One region of the Polyangium sorediatum genome, then DNA from elsewhere that is predicted to be linked to it. Evidence: riboswitches for the same ligand, from Rfam matches in the RefSeq annotation. Region 1 holds a riboswitch; the other holds the start of a gene.
What was found. A riboswitch is a leader RNA that binds a small molecule or an ion and turns the genes downstream of it on or off. The one in region 1 is predicted to bind cobalamin.
Positions count from the first base shown of each region.

Region 1 (3,206 bases):
TGCTCACGCGGACGACGCGATCGCTGTCGGGCTCGAGGAAGTTCATGACGCCTCCCATGGGGGCACCCCGTCCTGCCTCGATTATCACGCCCTGTCACGGAGATACATCCCCCGGCGTGCGGATGCCGAGAGACCATGCGGCCGGCGTTCGGCCGCATGGTCTCCCGGGCTACCACTTGTGCGGGATCTGCAGGGGATCAGGGAACGCGGGCCACGACTGCGAGGACCGTGGTGTCCATGCCGCGTTGCCCGGCGACCCAGAGCCGATCCTGGTCGTCCGTGAAGAAGGGGAGCGACGCGCCGGGCGTGGCCGCCGAGAGGAAGACGCCGGGCATGCCCTCGGCGACGACGGCCCCGTTCTCCACGCGGTAGCGCTGGGCGACGACATCGAGCGCGTCGAAGGTCGTTCCGTCGACGGGCTGGAACGCGAGCACGCCGGCGTCATCCGCGCCGGGCGCGAGCGCGGCGAGGCTGCCCGCGTACCCTGGCAGCTTGAAGAGCGACGCGCCGGCCGTGGGCCCCGTGCCCCGTGCGACCTTCTCCGCCGCGTACCCGCGCGCATCTTGATCGCCGTTCGCCTCCGACATGATCACGAAGACGTTGCCCGCGTGATCCGCGGCGATGGGGCCGGACGCGACGCCGAACGTGTCGACCGGCAGCGGCGCGCTGCACGTCATGTCGCCGTCGGGCACGAGTCGGGGCATCGACGCTGCCGTGCCGCAGGCGTCGGCCGCGTAGAGCGCGTTCGTCTTCGTCGCGGCGTCGTTCACGGCCGAGAGCCCCGTGTAGAGCAGCCGCCCGAGCGTCCCGTCGCCCACGCCGACGCCCGCGTAGAACCCGTTCACCGGGTAACGCGCCGCGACGAGCGTGCCGTCGAGCAGGACGATCTCGCCCGTGAGATCGGAGGCCGTGTACGAGACGACCGTCCAGTCGAAGAAGGGCAGATCGATCGCTTGAGCTCCAAGGAACGTCATCGCTGGGATCTTCGTGTCGACGTCGTTCGTCGTGAGGGTGAGCTTGCCTGTCGCGCCGGCGGGCGGCGTGAGGCGCTCGATCGTCACGGAGCCGGGCGCGGGCGCGGGGCTCACCGCGACCGGGCCGCCGTGGCGCCCCCACGTCGAGGGCGCGCCGACGACCGCGTCGGATTCGTAGAGCCCGACGACGCAGAACCCTGCGTCCTTCACGGTGAAAAGATCTGCGTACGTCGAAGGGTCGAGGCACGCGCTGCCACCCCCACCACCCGCGCCGCCATTCCCACCCGCGCCGCCGCTCCCACCGCTGCCGCCGTTGCCGCCGCTGCCGTTCCCGTCGTCGCTGCAAGCGACCAACATCAAGCTCGCGCCGAGCGTGAGGGCGAGCGCGAGCCGCGTGCTCAGCCGGCGTTTCGATTCGTCGTTCATGTTCGTCTCCGTATGGGCGACACACCCGCGCCCTCGGGTCTCGTGGGCGGGATCGAACGATCCCGCCGAAGAGCGGCGCCGGCGTGGGCATGGACGGAGAGACACGGACGCGAGGGCCCCCCCGCCGCATGCTCCACCCCGGAGACCGCGATCGGGCCTCGACGCAGCAGGTTTCCTGGCTCCCGGATCGTCCTCGGGCGGACCTTCCCGCGCGTTCGCGCCTCCCTGGCTCGCACCAGCGAGGCGCTCTCCGCGCAGTGGCTCTTCCGCCTTCGTCCCCGGCTACAGTGGCGGGGGCCGCGCCGGCATGGTCACCGGCTTCCCTGTTGTCCGGCGCGCGCGTTCGATGAGCCTTCGCTCGGCGCACGCGCGCGCCCACTGCTCGAGATCGGCGGGCCCCTGAACTTGCATCCCGGGGTCCGCACGGGGCGGCGTAGGCGATGAACGAGCGTGCAGTCAAGAAGAGGTTCATCGACCGGAGCGCTCGCTCACTCGATGGCCTTTCGGGCGTGGGGAGGCGGCCACGGGGGGGCCACAATGGACAGGGGAGGGGGGTACGTACGAGAGGGGCCACAGGCCACCCGGACCACGAGGTGGGCCCGGACCGACCCCGAAACCGCGGAAAACGCTTGTTCGCGCGGGGAAGGTACTCGTTCTTGAAAAGGACTCGTTGCGCTCTCGCCCGAGATGGACGACGCTTGTGGGAAACCAGCACCGTCCCGACCCACTGGGCAACGAGGCGGCTGACCCTCTTCTCGTCGTGACCAACAGAACTCCTCCCCCCCCGATCACTCCCGGAACGGTCATCAACGACCGCTATGAAATCCGACTAAGCCTCGGCAAGGGTGGCATGGGCGAGGTCTTCCTCGCATTCGACCGTTCGACGCAGCAAGAGGTCGCGCTGAAGGTCGTGCGCGAGGAATCGCGCATGCCTGGCGACGACGAGGCGCTGCGGCAAGAGCTCTTGCTCGCGCGATCGGTCGCCCATCCCAACGTGTGCAAGGTCTTCGATCTCGCCCCGAGCCTCTGGGGGCCCATCCTCGTGATGGAGAAGATCGCCGGACAAACCCTCCACACGCACATCCGGAAGAAGAAGGCTCAAGGCGGATACACCGCTGACGAGTTCCGGAAGATCGCGGCGGAGGTGTGCAGCGGCCTCGCGGCGATCCACGCGCAGGGCCTCGTGCACGGCGATCTCAAGCCGGGCAACGTGATGGTGAGCGAAGGCCGCACCGTCATCCTCGACTTCGGCTTCGCGCAGGAGCGCGCCCGCGCCTCGGCGCGCCGCCCCGGGGCGCCTCCGGACGGCGGCACGCCGAACTACATGTCGCCCGAGCGCCTGCGCAACGGCGGCGCCAGCGTCGACGACGACGTCTACGCCATGGTGCTCACGCTCTGGGAGATGTGGACCTGCCGCGTCCCCGAGCCTGGCTACAAGCCGCGCGCGCGGCCCATGCGTCAGCAGATCATGTTCGACGTGCCCGCGGGCCTGGCGACCGACGAGGTCAAGCAGATCTTCCGCGGCATGAACGAAGACCCGACGATGCGCCCCCAAGCGCGTCACCTCCGGTTCTTCAACCCGACGCAGCTCACGACGAGCCCGATCCAGCTCCCGCGCGAGCGGCTCGAACCCGGGCCTCCGCCGGGCCGCGCCCAGACCGCCGCGTTCACGCCCGGCGCCCAATCGCTGCTCATCACGTACGCGACGAACGCGCCGGAGATCGTCGGGCAGATCCTGCCCCTCGACAAACCGATCATGACGCTCGGTCGTCGCGCCGATCAGGACCTCGTGATCCCCGAGGCCAC
Region 1 covers NZ_JARZHI010000037.1:9,831-13,036, reverse strand. Annotated here, with positions in the region: gene QHF89_RS31385 (hypothetical protein) at 1-46, opposite strand, end outside; gene QHF89_RS31380 (hypothetical protein) at 198-1,400, opposite strand; cobalamin riboswitch at 1,569-1,725, opposite strand; gene QHF89_RS31375 (protein kinase domain-containing protein) at 2,101-3,206, shown strand, end outside.

Region 2 (3,206 bases), on a different contig from region 1:
GAGGCGCATCTGGAAGAAGACGTCCTGGAGCCCCATGAGACCAAGCCCGATCGGTCGCCACCGCAGGTTCGACCCCCGCGTGATGGTGATGGGGTAGTAATTCAGGTCGATGACGCGGTCGAGCTGCCGGACCGCGGTCCGCACGGTGCGGCCGAGCTTCTCGAAGTCGACCCCGACGACGCGGCCCTCGGCCTGGAGCGTGTGCCGCGCGAGGTTGATCGAGCCGAGGTTGCAGACCGCCGCCTCGTCGCTCGACGTCACCTCGATGATCTCCGTGCAGAGGTTCGAGAGGTGCACGACGCGGCCCGGGAGGGCCGTCTGGTTGCAGGCGCGGTTCGACTTGTCCTTGAACGTGATCCAGCCGTTCCCGGTCTGCGCGAGCGTGCGCATCATCCGCGCATAGAGGTGACGTGCTTTGATGGTGCTCAGCGAAAGGCCCGCTCGTTCCGCCTCCTCGTAGCGGCGCTCGAAGGCCTCGCCATAGAGATCGGGGAGGTCCGGCACGGTCTTCGGGTCGAAGAGGCTCCAGTTCGCGTCGGCCTCGACGCGCTTCATGAAGAGATCCGGGACCCAGTTGGCGAGGTTCAAGTTGTGCGTGCGGCTCGCCTCGTCGCCGGTGTTGTCGCGCAATTCGAGGAACGCCTCGATGTCCGCGTGCCACGGCTCGAGATACACGCAGCACGCGCCCTTGCGCTTGCCGCCCTGGTTGACGGCGGCGACGGAGGCGTCGAGCGTCTTGAGCCAGGGCACGATGCCATTGGAGTATCCATTCGTGCTCTCGATGAGCGAGCCACGCGAGCGGACACGGTGGTACGCGAGGCCGATGCCGCCCGAGAACTTCGAGAGCATCGCGACGTCGGTGTAACTCCGGTAGATGGTCTCGAGGTGATCCTCGGGGGAGTCGAGGAGGAAGCAGCTCGAGAGCTGCTCGTGGCGCGTCCCTGCATTGAAGAGCGTCGGCGAGCTCGGCAGGTATTCGAGCGACGAGAACAGGTGGTAGAGCCCGAGCGCGTCCTGGACCGTCTCCGACAGGGCGCAGGCGATGCGCAGGAAGAACTGCTGCGGCGTTTCGAGGACGAGGCGCGAGGCGGGGTGCTTGAGCAGGTAGCGGTCGTAGACCGTCCGGAGGCCGAAATACTCGAACTCGCGATCACGCTCCGGGACGAGCGCGTCGTTCAGCTTGCGTGCGTTCGCCGCGACGAATGATTGCAGGCGATCGTTGACGAGGCCGAGGCGATGCCCCGCGGCGATCGACTGCGAGAACGCGTGGATCTCCTGGTTGCGGACTTCCTTCTCGATGTACGTCGAGAGGAGGCGGGCCGCGAGCCGCGCGTATTGTGGCTCCTCGACGATGAGCCCGGCCGCCGTCTGGATCGAGAGCTGATCGAGCTCGCGGGTCGTCGCGCCGTCGTAAAGGCCGCTGATGGTCTTGGTCGCGATGCGCAGGGCATCGACGTCCGAGAGCCCCACGCAGCATCGGCCCACGGCGCGTACGATCTTGTTGACGTCGACAGGCTCGCTCGATCCATTGCGCTTCGTCACGCGCATGGTCGTTTGTGTATATACGTCGCCAGCCGTCGAGCTCGTCGTCCGTGGGGTCGTCCGCGACGGCGCCGCGCCGTTGCTGCTCGGGCTCGTATCGTTATGCATCAGGCTGCCTCCTCTCCGGCCTCCGGATTCCGAGCAGGACCAGACCGCTCGGGTGGAAACCCGCGAGAGAGGAAGCCGGCCGACGTGCACCCGCGCTGGAAACGTGGGGAGCCTTCGGACCGACCTTCGCCCCCGCGGGCGACTGGAACACCAGCACGAGGGGACAGGTCGAGACCGGGACGCGCTGTACGAAGGGGCGCGGCTCGGACCTTCTTGCCCTCCCACGAGGCTCCCAGGTCGAAACCGACGCCGAATGTCTCCTCGGTGTCGGGTGCAGGCAGGTCTTCGGACTCACGAGCGCTTCGGCGATTGCCGGGTTCCTACTTTTCGCCGCTTCCCAGGCCCCGAAGGTCCCAGTGCATGAGGCGAATTTCGTTCTCGATGACCGCTGCGGGGCAGTCCCGGAGTTTCACCGGGTTCCCTTTTTAAGGCCGGGCCGAGGCCCAACCACCAGCACGGGCGCACCCTATGGTCGTGTCGGGCGGGATGTCAACGGGGATGTTGGGACGAGGCGTAAGTCGTTGAATGTACGTGTGAACTTCGGGCCGTACGTCGACGGGGAGGCCCCGAGGTCGCGGGGCGGGGAGGTCGTCCTCTCCAAACGCGAGCCGTCGAGGATGTGCTCGTCTGAAAACCGTGGAGTGCATCGGGGCGTGATGGAGGTAAGGAGCGTCGGCATGACACGCGCAATGCAGGGAGCCGTAGGCCTGATGGCGATGGGGTTGATACATTGCGCACAGGCCCCTGTGGAGGGGGAGATCACGTACGCCGAAGCCCCGACGCCTCAGGGCAAGCATCCGCTGACGCTCGACATCCGCGTCCCGGAAGGGCCGGGCCCGTTCCCCACCCTCGTCTTCATTCACGGCGGCGGCTGGATGTTCGGGGATCTGAGCACCTACCGCGGCGCCATCGAGAATGCAGCCAGCCGGGGTTTCGTGGGCGTCTCGATCAATTACCGGCTCGCGAACGAATCCAAGGACGAGGGCGGCGCGCTTTCCCCCTGGCCCGCGCAGATAGAAGATGTGCGTTGCGCGCTTCGATGGCTTTCGGCCAATGCCTCGACCTTCAAGATCGACACGGACCGCGTCGCCACGGCGGGCGGGTCGGCCGGCGGGCACCTCGCGATGATGGCGGGGTATGCGCAGGACGAGCCGAGGTTCGAGCCCACGTGGTGTCCCCACGAAGAGAGCGTCGCGGTGGGGGCGGTCGTGTCGTTTTACGGCGCGAACGACCTCGCTGCCGTGTACGACACGTCGGAGGAGTGGTGGGTCAGGGCGTACATGACCCGCTGGCTCGATCTTCCGGACGGCGCCAGCACGGCGGACGACGCGGCGCGGTTCGCGGATGCAAACCCGGCGAGTTACCTGCGGACGGGGCCGAAGATCCCGTCGCTCATCCTGCAAGGGACCGCCGACACGATTGTCCCGCCGCAGACGCAGCGCGGGTTCCGCGCTGCTGCGGAAGGGGCGGGCCAGGACGTCTCGATCACGTTCCTGGAAGGCGTCGGCCACGGTATCGACGCGATCGAGGAGAGCAACCGCGCCATCGACTGGCTG
Region 2 covers NZ_JARZHI010000008.1:253,435-256,640, forward strand. Annotated here, with positions in the region: gene QHF89_RS12970 (ribonucleoside-diphosphate reductase subunit alpha) at 1-1,548, opposite strand, end outside; cobalamin riboswitch at 1,910-2,120, opposite strand; gene QHF89_RS12975 (alpha/beta hydrolase fold domain-containing protein) at 2,328-3,206, shown strand, end outside.
Region 2: linked by a shared signal. The riboswitch ahead of QHF89_RS12970 (ribonucleoside-diphosphate reductase subunit alpha) and the one ahead of QHF89_RS31380 (hypothetical protein) in region 1 are both predicted to bind cobalamin.